DNA from 2 places in the Metabacillus hrfriensis genome. Region 1 is predicted to be linked to the other one. Evidence: a T-box and tRNA genes for the amino acid it is inferred to sense, from the RefSeq annotation. Region 1 holds a T-box; the other holds one or more tRNA genes.

Region 1 (7,348 bases):
TTCATAAATCTTTATTTCTTCACCATTATTAAGAGTTCTTGTTCCATCAAAAGGCAGCCAGCTGATGTTTTCAAGTCCTTGAATACGTGGAGGCAAATTAGCATGTGTTGCTTTTTGACGGGCTGAGTCGTATCCGCTGACAGCAGGCCCGATAAATGCTAAAAGAGTTAATAGAACGATTACAATTAAACTGAAAACGGCAGCTTTATTCTTTCTTACTCGCAGCCATGCATCCTGCCAATAATTGAGACTCGGCTTATTTATTTCTTCACTCTTTGAAGAATCAATTTTAGCGGGTTGAAATAATTCTTTGTTGATTTCTTTTTGTGCCATTATTTTTTACCTCCCGCTAAACGAATTCGTGGGTCAATGATGCCGTATAAAATATCGACAACAAGAATAATTAAGACAAATAGGAAAGCAAATAAAAGGGTTGTACCCATAATGACTGGGTAGTCGTTCACAGTAATTGACTTAACAAACTGTTCGCCAAGTCCAGGAACGGAGAATATTTTCTCAATAACAAGTGATCCTGTCATGAGTCCTACTGCAAGCGGTCCTAAAACCGTTACAACTGGAATTAATGCATTTCGCAGGGCATGTTTAAAGGCAATTTCAAAGTAGCTTGCACCTTTTGCTTTTGCAAGTGTAATGTAATCAGAATTTAAAACATCGATCATTTCCGTTCTCATAAAACGTGCAGCAATCGCAATTGGGAACATAGCAAGAGCTATTGTAGGCAAAATGCTGTATTCAGGTCCGCGCCAGAATGCAACTGGCAGCCATCCGAGCTTGACTCCGATGTAATATTGCAATAAACCGGCAAAAACAAATGAGGGGATGGATTTACCGATTACAGCAAAGAATGTTGCACCGTAATCTACCCAAGTGTTTTGGCGCAGTGCACCGATAATACCTAGAAATATTCCGAATAACGTTCCTACAAACATTGCCTGAAATCCGAGGATAGCAGATGGGGCTATACGAGCAGCAAGCAGCTCTGATACCGGAGTGTTGTCAAATTGGAATGATACTCCAAGATCACCTTTAGCCAAGTTTGTCATGTAAGTAAAATACTGCACGGGTACAGGCTGGTCCAACCCATAATTGTCTTTCATAATTTCCACCTGTGCATCTGACAACTTACCGTTATTAAATGGAGTACCGGGGATCAGTTTCATAAGGAAAAATGTAAATGAAGCAATTAATATAAGAGTAATAAGCATGTAAATCATACGTTGGCCTAAATATTTAACCATGTGTGCACCTCCTAGAACTATATGGAAAATTCAGAATCATCTACATAATTCGACAATTCTTTAGCAGGTAAAAAGAGAGTATATACCATATACTCTCTTTTTATTCTTTTTGATTATAATCATTTGCCTTAATTTCGTAAATAATTATTACTCAGCGTCAGTGATTTTAATCCACTTGTAGCTGTATTCAGGTCCTACAAGGTGATAAGTGAAACCTTCAACGTTTTTGTTGATAAGAAGGTTAGAAGCACGCTGATACATTGGAGCGATACCTGCATCTTCATCTAATACAACTTTTTCAGCTTCTTGAAGTGCTTCGAAACGTTTAGCTGGATCGTTAGCTAAAGTTGTTTGAGCATCTTTCAATAATTTGTCATACTTTTCGTTAGAGTATGCCATTCTGTTATTTCCGCCATCAGTTATCCATAGATCTGAGAATGAAATTGGATCTAGATAGTCAGGACCCCAGCCTGCAGCCTGGATATCATAATCCATTGTTTTGTCACGATCTAAACGAACACTGAAAGGAACACTTTGTACATCAATCGTTAATCCTTCAAGTGTGTTTTGAAGCTGATCTTTCATGTAAGAGTCAACTGTTTTAGACGTTTCAGTATCTCCGCCTAGGTAAACTAATGTCACTTCTTTTTGGCCAATTTCTTCTAAGCCTTTAGCCCAAAGTTTTTTAGCTTCTTCTGCGTTATAAGTTAGTAAGTCTCCATTAGCTTCACGGAAGTCTTTGCCGCTTTCAGGATGTGTAACGAATTCTTTTGGTACAGCATAGTTTGCTGGAATAGAACCATTGTTTAAGATTTCATTTGTTAAATCTTCTTTGTTGAAAGCCATAGCAATTGCTTTACGGATGTTAACGTTTGCAAGCGCCTCGTTCTTTTGATTTAATTTAAGCCAGAAAATTGTAGGCTCTAACCATCTTAACAGGCGGTCGTCACCTTCATATTGTGCGATAACTGCTGGTGTTGAAAGTTTAGGAGTCACATCTGCTTCTCCAGCTTCAAATGCGTTTGCTGCAGCTTGAGGATCTTTTGAAACGTTAAATTGAATTTTCTCAAGGCTTACATTTTTTGCATCCCAGTATTCAGCATTTTTCTCTAAAGTCCACTCAGTATCAGCAGGTCCTTCCCATCCTTGAATCGTGAAAGGTCCATTGAACACTAAATTTTCTGATTTTTTACCGAAATTTGCAGCCTGTTCTTCAACAAACTTTTGGTTTTGAGGATAGAATGTCGGGAAAGCCATTAATGATTTAAAGAAAGGAATTGGTTTTTCAAGAGTAATCACCAATGTTTTTTCATCTTTAGCTTTAACACCTAAATCTTCTGGTTTCGCTTTTCCATTATATAATGCTTCTGCATTTTTAATCTTACCCATCATCATGTATGGACCATATGCAGATCCTGTTTCAGGATTAAGAGCACGCTGCCAAGCAAATACGAAATCGTTTGCAGTAACAGGCTCACCGTTAGACCATTTAGCATCTTCTCTTAATTTAATTGTATATTCTGTGCCGTCTTCATTGGCTTCAGGCTCGCCGTCAGCCATACCAGGCACTGGCTCTTGGTTTTCATCAATACGGTATAAACCCTCGTTCGTATTGTTTAATTGAGATAAACTGATAGTATCTTCAGCTAGTACTGAGTCCATCGATGGAATCTCAGATGATTCTAAAACTTTAAGCTCCTGTGCCACATTTGATTCTTCTTTAGAGTCTTTATCTTTGTCTCCTCCGTCAGAAGAACCCTGATTGCCTCCGCCGTAGCAAGCCGTTAAGAAAACGCTTAAAACAAGCGAAAGAACTAAAAGCAATGAAAATTTTGACTTTTTCATTAATAACCCTCCCTTTTATTTTTAAAAAATTCTTACAAACACTATTATACAAGCTTTCGAATTTTTGTACATTCATTTTTTTAATAAAATTTACACAAATGCAATAAAATTAAGACTATTTTGAATGAAAAATAGTTCTTTATACCTATATAAAGTGTCGGAATTAGTCCTGATATTTCATTTGAATAACACAGCGAATACTAAAGGCTTAGTCTTTGTAAAGAAGTTAAATAGTGTGTAAAATATAAAATGTATACAATATACAACAATAGCTAATAAACTATTTTGCGGGCATAATGAAAAGATTCTGACTAGTTTTATTATTCTTGCTATAATATCTTTCGTATATTTCTATACAAAATTACTATTTAACGGATTGCACTTTAGTATAATTAGTTAAAAAAAGAGGGTATTTATGAAACGAAATTTATTTTTATTAGCGTTTTCCGTGTCGTTTGTTCTAGTTTTTATGCTTTCCCTTTTATTTTATGGAGAAATTACGCTTCTTCACTATATCAATATTTCTTTTTATCTATCTGGAATCCTGCTCTTCATTTCGATGTTCCTGCTTGTAGCTGAGGGCGGATTTTTTGATGGAATTACCCAAGGCTTCCGAAGAACCTTTCAATCAAAAGGCAGAGATTTAGAAAAGGAAGAGGTAGAGGAAATGAGGCTGTTTTCAGAGCTGCTCAGCGTTGAATATATGCCCTTCCTATTAGCAGGACTTCTTCTTGCCGCCACCATGTTTACAGGATTGGTGTTCTATTACCTCTAATGCAGTTGATTATCTTGGTGTAAGCTTTTATAATAAGAAAAGCGGAAGAACCTTGGTCAGCTCCGAAAGGCGGATCCGTTCTGACCGGGGATCAGGCACTTTTGCTGGACATCAATGTCTGCAAAACTTTAAACTTTCCTATATCTTTAATAAAATCTTTATTTAAAAAGCGATGATAAAGAGTAGTACATAGTGAATTCATTTATAGAGAGCCTGCTGCTGCTGGGATGCGGGTAATGAAAACTGTGGAATGGACTTTTGAGCAGCTGACTGAAAGTTAGTAGGATCAGCCGTTTCGTCTTGCGTTAAAAGACGTTAAGTGATTTCTTTTAGAAATAATTAGGGTGGCACCGCGGTCCATTCGTCCCTGTTCAGCAGGACACGAATGGGCTTTTTTGTATGTAAACCAATATAGGAGTGATAAAATGAAAACCATTTTTTCGGGCATTCAGCCCTCAGGACACGTTACATTAGGAAATTATATCGGGGCATTGAAGCAATTTATTGATCTGCAGCATGATTACGATTGCTACTTTTGCATCGTCGATCAGCATGCTATAACTGTCCCTCAGGACCGCCTCCAGCTGCGCAAAAATATCCGCAGTCTTGCAGCACTTTACCTCGCGATCGGCATCGATCCTGAAAAAGCAACATTATTTGTACAGTCTGAAGTTCCTGCGCACGCTCAGGCAGGGTGGATGCTTCAATGTGTTGCATATATCGGGGAGCTTGAGAGAATGACGCAATTTAAGGATAAATCTACTGGAAAAGAAGCTGTTTCTGCTGGATTATTAACTTATCCTCCACTAATGGCTGCCGACATTCTACTATATAAAACGGACATCGTTCCTGTCGGAGAAGATCAAAAACAGCATTTAGAGCTTACACGTGATCTGGCAGAGCGCTTTAACAAGAAGTATAACGACATCTTTACAATCCCTGAGGTCCGAATTCCAAAAGTCGGCGCTAGAGTCATGTCGCTTGCAGACCCTCTGAAAAAGATGAGCAAATCAGATTCAAACTTAAAATCGTTTATTACTCTCTTAGACGAACCTAAGTCGATTGAAAAGAAAATAAAGAGCGCAGTAACTGATTCAGAAGGAATTGTAAAATACGACAAAGAAAACAAGCCAGGTGTTTCGAATCTTCTATCTATCTATTCCATTCTCTCTGGAGAATCAATTGCTGATTTAGAAAAAAAATATGAAGGCAAAGGCTACGGGGATTTCAAGAACGATACAGCAGCTGCTGTGATTGAAGTGCTGAAGCCAATTCAAGAAAAGTACCATGCTTTATTAGAGTCAGAAGAATTGGATCAAATTTTAGACCGGGGCGCAGAAAGAGCAAATGCTGCAGCTAATAAAATGATTAAAAAAATGGAAAACGCAATGGGACTTGGCAGAAAAAGATAGCAAATATAAAAAGAGCATCTTGCGATGCTCTTTTTATATTTGCTGTTCAATTTCCAATCCTTTTTGACTCATTAAATATTGAAGGGCTGTCCTGAACGTCAAAAATGACTGAATATCATTGTAGTTCGTTAATCCAGAAGTGACAAGCAGCTGGGTTAAAGCCGGTCCAAAGCCTACATATAATATTTGAATGCCCATCAGCCTGATTGCTGACGTCATATTATGGATATAGGCTCCAAACAGATCAAGCTCCCATATTTCTTTCTCTGAGATTGCTGAAAAATCGACAATAACATTAGAAATTTCATCTGAATGGGAAACCTCTAATATTTTTGAGATAATCTGATCAAACCTTTCAGAAGAAAGCCTTCCTGTTATGGGCACAAGTATAGTATCAGGAATAATGGACGGGATAATCGGAACAGAAATCTCCTTTATTATCTCAGCACTTGCTTCTAATTGCTTTTTAAGTTCGAGAATTTCCGACTGTAAAGCTGCAATTTGTTCTTTTTCACTGCTCATATATGAACCCTCGCTAATCGTTAATAGTCGCATACTGTTTAGTTTACCATTCATTTTCAGTTCATACCGTTTTTTCACATAAAAAAAGAAACCATATTCTATATATAGAATTGGTTTCTTTCATTAATGCTTGTCCTAATTCACTTTTGATTCATGCTCCATTTCCCACAGCTTCTCAAAAAAAGGCTGCCCTTTTATCAGATGTTCACATAGCGTCTTATGCTTGGGACTCCAGCCGCTTACCGTTTCATCGTAAAGCTTTCTCCAAACGTCCTCAAAGCTCAGTTCTTGAATCGTTTCATACATTGTCGGATTCCACTCTGTGTACCAGTATTTAACCTCAGCAGCATTTTTTGTTGACTGCAGCTGATCCAGGGCCATAAACAGCAGCTGTTTTAACTGGCGTTCTTTTCTTGTTAAACCGCTCATATGTGACGGACTTGGCGACAGGATATGAAATTCCTTTTCCATCGATTCCGCCTCAAACAAGTATTCCTCTGCCTCAACATCTTTAATCATTTCATAGACAAGCTGTTCCTGGCGCGGAATTAACCGGCTTTTGCGGACTGGTATGCTGTAGCCGATCGTATCGACTGCAAGTATACCCTGTCCGTCTGTTATGACGAAACAGTAATCCAGCTGAATGCGCTCATGATTTTTGCGAATATACGCTTTTTGAAAGGCATCTTTTAACAGTCCCTGCGGCAGCTCCGACAAATCATTCTCAATATAATGGTATAAGACCGAGTTTACTTTAAATAGAGGAACTTGGTCCAGAAGCTCAACACTGTCATCTTTTCTCCATTCATGAAAATGACACACATTGTACCCGTTTTCTTCTCCTTCAAACCAGTTCACCCATACATCATGAAGAAACAACATTTATTACCCCTCACTTCCGATGCTTTTGTCTTTCAGTATAGGCAGGGAGAAGAAAATATATTCCATTCCATTCATTTTATGGATGTTTTCTTTCGACAATTTTTGAGCAAGGTCTGTTATTAGTCTTTTACACTTAGAGTTTTCCTATCAGTGTTTTTTGTGTTTTCTCAGTAAAAATGAAATTGTATCAGTGTAAATCTATGTTCTATCAGTCTAAACGAAATTCGTGGAAGGAAGTGCTTCAAATAGGAATTTGCAGCACAAAAATGGCTCTCCTGACCGAAGGAAGTGCTTCAAATCGGAATTTGCAGCACAAAAATGGATCTCTGGCCCGATGGAAGTGCGTCAAATCGGAGTTTGCAGCACAAAGATGGATCACTCACCCGAAGAAAGTGCTTCAAATCGGAGTTTGCAGCACAAAAATGGCTCTCTCACCCGAAGGAAGTGCTTCAAATCGGAGTTTGCTGCACAAAGATGGATCACTCACCCGAAGGAAGTGCTTCAAATCGGAGTTTGCAGCACAAAAATGGCTCTCCTACCCAAAGGAAGTGCGTCAAACTTGGAGTTTGCAGCACAAAGATGGATCACTCACCCGAAGGAAGTGCTTCAAATCGGAGTTTGCAGCACAAAGATGGATCACTCACCTGAAGGAA
Region 2 (7,348 bases), 510 kb from region 1:
TTTTACTTCGGTACCGTCTTTTAATTTGGTTTCCACAAGCACTAGGCCTTTGTGCATAGAAAGTCCTTGCAACAATGGTTTTAAATCTTTTCTTTCAATTTCCGGAAAACTGAATTTACTGCCATCCTTTTCAATTGCCTTATTAATTATGCGGTTAACTCTCTTTGAAGTAATAATCAAACTAACCATATTTAAAACCGCATAAGGAACGGGAATGGAGAACCGCTTATCCTTTACTTTCACCTTAACTTTTAACATAAACTACTCAATCACCACGAAAACTTTATCACCGTTAGCCGAGGTGATATCAACAATCTGTCCGTCCAATTCGTTTTCGATTGCCTCGATGAGCAGGTCAACATTAATATCTTTTACATATTTTTCTGCCTCGGGGATTTTTTCCGCAATATTTGTACCTACTTTCAAAACAGCTTTTACCAGATTAATTGGTAAATTCACATTTACATTATCACCTTCTTCAGAGGTAACACGAATCTTTAATATTTTATTGCCATATGGTACTTCTTTCTTTAATGAAAAAAGTTCTGGCTGGTCTTTTTCTCGGAGGATATTAATTAATTCACTCGCTTTTTCTTTATCAATCTTTCCTTCTTCCATCAACGTTAATACCCTTGAAATTTCATCCTTCATTCTGCTTCCCCCTCTTTTAATAAACGGATTGCTTCTTCCGCTGTAATTTCTCCCTTTTCTAAAAGGCCAACAATCTTTTTCTTATCGACTCCCGGTTTCTTTTGTGCGTTATATCCTAGGATGGAAATGATATCATCTAATTTACCCCTGACCGTTGGATAGGAAATGCCTAATTCCTTCTCCACTTCTTTTATATTCCCGCGGCATTTAAGGAAAGTTTCAATAAAATGCAGTTGTTCCTGACCTAAAGCAGACAGTTTTGAAGCTTCAAATTCATTTTCTATTGTTGTCTGACAATGTCCGCATTGTAGCTTTGTAATTTTTAATGATTCGCTGCAAACCGGGCAATTTGTGAGTAAAGGATATGCCATGTTTTGCTCCTTTCTTTTATTAACCATATTATACTACGTTTTTTAATAATATCAAATATCAACTTAAAATAATTTATAAAAGCGAACTTAAATATTAAATAATTTAATTTGAATATTAAATATAAGTGCTAACCATTCTGAAATCAACTCCGGCTTAGGAAAAGAAGTTCCAGTAACTGCCGATTCTGCTACCCTTAAAATTACGCATATAGAGAATCACATTGTTTTTAATATGTTCTTCAGTTAGGTTAGATGGTTTCAATAAAGTAATATCAATACCCTGATCTTTAAGTTGATTTAAAAATGCTTGTATTCCATTCAAGTAATATTGAATTGTATGAGGTCTTAAATTTCGAAATTCGCAATCCTTAATGAACAATTGAATAGCATCTTTAAATGTCTCTACATAAGCTTTTACTTACTTTGAATAACAGCCAGTTCATCATCATTTAAAACATTCTTACGCCTTGTCATAATAATTCCTCCTTCAACGGTGCACACGATTAAGGAACACGATTTCATTTGAGGATGTCATGTGAAAAAAAGATAAAAAGACAACAAAAAAACGCCTCTACAATAACTGTAGAGACGTTTTTAAACGTTGATATTACTTAATTCACTTGTAATTGAAAGTAATAAAATTTCGATACCGGTGGCCGGGGTCGAACCGGCACTCCAGAGGAACACGATTTTGAGTCGTGCGCGTCTGCCAATTCCGCCACACCGGCAAATGAAATTGTGATGAAGATGGTGCCGAGGACCGGAATCGAACCGGTACGGTAGTCACCTACCGCAGGATTTTAAGTCCTGTGCGTCTGCCAGTTCCGCCACCCCGGCAAGGGTGATAAATAAAAATTGGAGGCGACACCCGGATTTGAACCGGGGATAAAGGTTTTGCAGACCTCTGCCTTACCACTTGGCTATGCCGCCTCAACTATTGGAGCGGAAGACGGGATTCGAACCCGCGACCCCCACCTTGGCAAGGTGGTGTTCTACCACTGAACTACTTCCGCAAATCGCATTGTAATGTATTTTATGCAGGAGCTGCACAAAGATGACTTTAGATTGAAAATGGCTGGGCTAGCTGGATTCGAACCAGCGCATGACGGAGTCAAAGTCCGTTGCCTTACCGCTTGGCTATAGCCCAAAACAGAAATAAAAACCCTATTAAGTAAAAAATGGGGCGACTGATGGGAATCGAACCCACGAATGCCAGAGCCACAATCTGGTGCGTTAACCACTTCGCCACAACCGCCATTATACTATATAAGATTAATTAAATTGGCAGGGGTAGTAGGACTCGAACCCACACCGGAGGTTTTGGAGACCTCTGTTCTACCTTTAAACTATACCCCTATATTCTTTAAATAAAATGGTGGAGGGGGACGGATTCGAACCGCCGAACCCGGAGGGAGCGGATTTACAGTCCGCCGCGTTTAGCCACTTCGCTACCCCTCCACACTGTAAGTGGTGCCGGCAAGAGGACTTGAACCCCCAACCTACTGATTACAAGTCAGTTGCTCTACCAATTGAGCTACACCGGCATTTAAGTGTAAATGGTGGCTTGGGACGGAATCGAACCGCCGACACAAGGATTTTCAGTCCTTTGCTCTACCGACTGAGCTACCAAGCCATTTTATTCTTTTTTAATTAAGAATGGCGGTCCCGACCGGGATCGAACCGGCGATCTCCTGCGTGACAGGCAGGCATGTTAACCGCTACACCACGGGACCATTTGGTTGCGGGGACAGGATTTGAACCTGCGACCTTCGGGTTATGAGCCCGACGAGCTACCAGACTGCTCCACCCCGCGACAATAATAAATGAAGTTTTTTTGCTGCTTTATTTCAGTAAAGATGGTGGAGGATGACGGGCTCGAACCGCCGACCCTCTGCTTGTAAGGCAGATGCTCTCCCAGCTGAGCTAATCCTCCGCAGTGAAAATGATATTGGTGACCCGTACGGGATTCGAACCCGTGTTACCGCCGTGAAAGGGCGGTGTCTTAACCGCTTGACCAACGGGCCATTTATATAAGTAGTGGCGGAGAGCAAGGGATTCGAACCCTTGAGACGGGTTACCGCCTACACGATTTCCAATCGTGCTCCTTCGGCCACTCGGACAGCTCTCCAAAATGGCTCCGCAGGTAGGACTCGAACCTACGACCGATCGGTTAACAGCCGATAGCTCTACCACTGAGCTACTGCGGAATAATATTTTCACTAGCCTGGCAACGTCCTACTCTCACAGGGGGAAACCCCCAACTACCATCGGCGCTAAAGAGCTTAACTTCCGTGTTCGGCATGGGAACGGGTGTGACCTCTTTGCCATCATCACCAGACATAGTGACAAAAATTATTATACTATGAAATCCGAAGATTTCAAGCTTTTTTTTTCGAAAGAAGTTATTCTTTCAAAACTAAATAACGTATGATAACAAGTTTCACTCAGGTTTTACACTTTATTAGACTGTGGTTAAGTCCTCGAACGATTAGTATCTGTCAGCTCCACACGTCACCGCGCTTCCACCTCAGACCTATCAACCTGATCATCTTTCAGGGTTCTTACTCACTAATGTGATGGGAAATCTCATCTTGAGGGGGGCTTCATGCTTAGATGCTTTCAGCACTTATCCCTTCCGCACATAGCTACCCAGCGATGCCTTTGGCAAGACAACTGGTACACCAGCGGTGCGTCCATCCCGGTCCTCTCGTACTAAGGACAGCTCCTCTCAAATTTCCTGCGCCCACGACGGATAGGGACCGAACTGTCTCACGACGTTCTGAACCCAGCTCGCGTACCGCTTTAATGGGCGAACAGCCCAACCCTTGGGACCGACTACAGCCCCAGGATGCGATGAGCCGACATCGAGGTGCCAAACCTCCCCGTCGATGTGGACTCTTGGGGGAGATAAGCCTGTTATCCCCGGGGTAGCTTTTATCCGTTGAGCGATGGCCCTTCCATGCGGAACCACCGGATCACTAAGCCCGACTTTCGTCCCTGCTCGACTTGTAGGTCTCGCAGTCAAGCTCCCTTGTGCCTTTACACTCTGCGAATGATTTCCAACCATTCTGAGGGAACCTTTGGGCGCCTCCGTTACATTTTAGGAGGCGACCGCCCCAGTCAAACTGCCCACCTGACACTGTCTCCCAGCCCGATCAGGGCTGTGGGTTAGAATTTCAATACAGCAAGGGTAGTATCCCACCAATGCCTCCACCGAAGCTGGCGCTCCGGCTTCCAAGGCTCCTACCTATCCTGTACAAGCTGTACCAAAATTCAATATCAGGCTACAGTAAAGCTCCACGGGGTCTTTCCGTCCTGTCGCGGGTAACCTGCATCTTCACAGGTACTATAATTTCACCGAGTCTCTCGTTGAGACAGTGCCCAGATCGTTACGCCTTTCGTGCGGGTCGGAACTTACCCGACAAGGAATTTCGCTACCTTAGGACCGTTATAGTTACGGCCGCCGTTTACTGGGGCTTCAATTCAAAGCTTCGCTTGCGCTAACCTCTCCTCTTAACCTTCCAGCACCGGGCAGGCGTCAGCCCCTATACTTCGCCTTGCGGCTTCGCAGAGACCTGTGTTTTTGCTAAACAGTCGCCTGGGCCTATTCACTGCGGCTTTTCAGGGCTATGAACCCTAAAAAGCACCCCTTCTCCCGAAGTTACGGGGTCATTTTGCCGAGTTCCTTAACGAGAGTTCTCTCGCTCACCTTAGGATTCTCTCCTCGCCTACCTGTGTCGGTTTGCGGTACGGGCACCTCTCACCTCGCTAGAGGCTTTTCTTGGCAGTGTGGAATCAGGAACTTCGGTACTAAATTTCCCTCGCCATCACAGCTCAGCCTTATATGAGAAGCGGATTTGCCTACTTCTCAGCCTAACTGCTTGGACGCGCATATCCAACAGCGCGCTTGCCCTATCCTCCTGCGTCCCCCCATTGCTCAAATGGTGAGGAGGTGGTACAGGAATATCAACCTGTTGTCCATCGCCTACGCCTTTCGGCCTCGGCTTAGGTCCCGACTAACCCTGAGCGGACGAGCCTTCCTCAGGAAACCTTAGGCATTCGGTGGAGGGGATTCTCACCCCTCTTTCGCTACTCATACCGGCATTCTCACTTCTAAGCGCTCCACCAGTCCTTACGGTCTAGCTTCAACGCCCTTAGAACGCTCTCCTACCACTGTTCGTAAGAACAGTCCACAGCTTCGGTGATACGTTTAGCCCCGGTACATTTTCGGCGCAGAGTCACTCGACCAGTGAGCTATTACGCACTCTTTAAATGGTGGCTGCTTCTAAGCCAACATCCTGGTTGTCTAAGCAACTCCACATCCTTTTCCACTTAACGTATACTTTGGGACCTTAGCTGGTGGTCTGGGCTGTTTCCCTCTTGACTACGGATCTTATCACTCGCAGTCTGACTCCCAAGGAGCAAGTCTTTGGCATTCGGAGTTTGACTGAATTCGGTAACCCGATGAGGGCCCCTAGTCCAATCAGTGCTCTACCTCCAAGACTCTCATACTTGAGGCTAGCCCTAAAGCTATTTCGGAGAGAACCAGCTATCTCCAGGTTCGATTGGAATTTCTCCGCTACCCACACCTCATCCCCGCACTTTTCAACGTGCGTGGGTTCGGGCCTCCATTCAGTGTTACCTGAACTTCACCCTGGACATGGGTAGATCACCTGGTTTCGGGTCTACGACCACGTACTAAAACGCCCTATTCAGACTCGCTTTCGCTGCGGCTCCGTCTCATCAACTTAACCTTGCACGGGATCGTAACTCGCCGGTTCATTCTACAAAAGGCACGCCATCACCCATTAACGGGCTCTGACTACTTGTAAGCACACGGTTTCAGGATCTTTTCACTCCCCTTCCGGGGTGCTTTTCACCTTTCCCTCACGGTACTGGTTCACTATCGGTCACTAGGGAGTATTTAGCCTTGGGAGATGGTCCTCCCTGCTTCCGACGGGATTTCTCGTGTCCCGCCGTACTCAGGATCCACTCTGGAGGGAACGAAGTTTCGACTACAGGGTTATTACCTTCTCTGACGGACCTTTCCAGGTCGCTTCATCTACCCCGTTCCTTTGTAACTCCGTATAGAGTGTCCTACAACCCCAAGAGGCAAGCCTCTTGGTTTGGGCTAATTCCGTTTCGCTCGCCGCTACTTGGGAAATCGCGTTTGCTTTCTCTTCCTCCGGGTACTTAGATGTTTCAGTTCCCCGGGTCTGCCTTCATTATCCTATGTATTCAGATAAAGATACTGTTCCATTACGAACAGTGGGTTTCCCCATTCGGAAATCTCTGGATCAAAGCTTACTTACAGCTCCCCAAAGCATATCGGTGTTAGTCCCGTCCTTCATCGGCTCCTAGTGCCAAGGCATCCACCGTGCGCCCTTCATAACTTAACCTAAATGGTCAACCGCATCATAAGATGCGTTTCGCATTTCGTTGTTTGTTTAGACATAAATGTCTAGAAAATCACTAATTATGGTAAGCGTAAATCTCAGTGAATTACTTGTTATCAATTACGTTATCTAGTTTTCAAAGAACAACCGACAAATCGGATGATTTGTCTTCTATCATAGAGAGAATGATCTCTCAAAACTAAACAAAAACCAAAAGCGTCCTCATATCTTCCTTAGAAAGGAGGTGATCCAGCCGCACCTTCCGATACGGCTACCTTGTTACGACTTCACCCCAATCATCTACCCCACCTTAGGCGGCTGGCTCCTTGCGGTTACCCCACCGACTTCGGGTGTTGCAAACTCTCGTGGTGTGACGGGCGGTGTGTACAAGGCCCGGGAACGTATTCACCGCGGCATGCTGATCCGCGATTACTAGCGATTCCAGCTTCATGCAGGCGAGTTGCAGCCTGCAATCCGAACTGAGAATGGTTTTATGGGATTGGCTAAACCTCGCGGTCTCGCAGCCCTTTGTACCATCCATTGTAGCACGTGTGTAGCCCAGGTCATAAGGGGCATGATGATTTGACGTCATCCCCACCTTCCTCCGGTTTGTCACCGGCAGTCACCTTAGAGTGCCCAACTGAATGCTGGCAACTAAGATCAAGGGTTGCGCTCGTTGCGGGACTTAACCCAACATCTCACGACACGAGCTGACGACAACCATGCACCACCTGTCACTTTGTCCCCCGAAGGGGAACCTTCTATCTCTAGAAGTGGCAAAGGATGTCAAGACCTGGTAAGGTTCTTCGCGTTGCTTCGAATTAAACCACATGCTCCACCGCTTGTGCGGGCCCCCGTCAATTCCTTTGAGTTTCAGTCTTGCGACCGTACTCCCCAGGCGGAGTGCTTAATGCGTTAGCTGCAGCACTA

What was found. The T-box of region 1 lies ahead of trpS (tryptophan--tRNA ligase). A T-box ahead of a tRNA ligase gene usually reads a tRNA of that ligase, here a tRNA-Trp.
Region 2: it has a tRNA-Trp gene. The T-box ahead of trpS (tryptophan--tRNA ligase) is inferred to sense a tRNA for this amino acid. The anticodon was not compared.

What each region holds. Positions count from the first base shown of each region.
Region 1 is NZ_CP126116.1:1,213,147-1,220,494, reverse strand. Features, by position in the region: gene opp3C (oligopeptide ABC transporter permease) at 1-333, opposite strand, end outside; gene opp3b (oligopeptide ABC transporter permease) at 333-1,259, opposite strand; gene QLQ22_RS05975 (peptide ABC transporter substrate-binding protein) at 1,407-3,104, opposite strand; gene QLQ22_RS05970 (DUF3899 domain-containing protein) at 3,520-3,879, shown strand; T-box leader at 4,043-4,251, shown strand; gene trpS (tryptophan--tRNA ligase) at 4,305-5,291, shown strand; gene QLQ22_RS05960 (STAS domain-containing protein) at 5,325-5,813, opposite strand; gene QLQ22_RS05955 (YjbA family protein) at 5,949-6,695, opposite strand; gene QLQ22_RS05950 (hypothetical protein) at 6,896-7,348, shown strand, end outside.
Region 2 is NZ_CP126116.1:698,900-706,247, reverse strand. Features, by position in the region: gene QLQ22_RS03680 (hypothetical protein) at 1-258, opposite strand, end outside; gene QLQ22_RS03675 (hypothetical protein) at 262-651, opposite strand; gene QLQ22_RS03670 (DUF2089 domain-containing protein) at 648-1,022, opposite strand; tRNA gene QLQ22_RS03660 (tRNA-Leu) at 1,670-1,750, opposite strand; tRNA gene QLQ22_RS03655 (tRNA-Leu) at 1,771-1,859, opposite strand; tRNA gene QLQ22_RS03650 (tRNA-Cys) at 1,879-1,952, opposite strand; tRNA gene QLQ22_RS03645 (tRNA-Gly) at 1,961-2,035, opposite strand; tRNA gene QLQ22_RS03640 (tRNA-Gln) at 2,095-2,169, opposite strand; tRNA gene QLQ22_RS03635 (tRNA-His) at 2,202-2,277, opposite strand; tRNA gene QLQ22_RS03630 (tRNA-Trp) at 2,305-2,378, opposite strand; tRNA gene QLQ22_RS03625 (tRNA-Tyr) at 2,396-2,480, opposite strand; tRNA gene QLQ22_RS03620 (tRNA-Thr) at 2,491-2,566, opposite strand; tRNA gene QLQ22_RS03615 (tRNA-Phe) at 2,580-2,655, opposite strand; tRNA gene QLQ22_RS03610 (tRNA-Asp) at 2,680-2,755, opposite strand; tRNA gene QLQ22_RS03605 (tRNA-Met) at 2,759-2,835, opposite strand; tRNA gene QLQ22_RS03600 (tRNA-Val) at 2,880-2,955, opposite strand; tRNA gene QLQ22_RS03595 (tRNA-Glu) at 2,972-3,046, opposite strand; tRNA gene QLQ22_RS03590 (tRNA-Ser) at 3,061-3,150, opposite strand; tRNA gene QLQ22_RS03585 (tRNA-Asn) at 3,155-3,229, opposite strand; rRNA gene rrf (5S ribosomal RNA) at 3,245-3,360, opposite strand; rRNA gene QLQ22_RS03575 (23S ribosomal RNA) at 3,491-6,421, opposite strand; rRNA gene QLQ22_RS03570 (16S ribosomal RNA) at 6,656-7,348, opposite strand, start outside.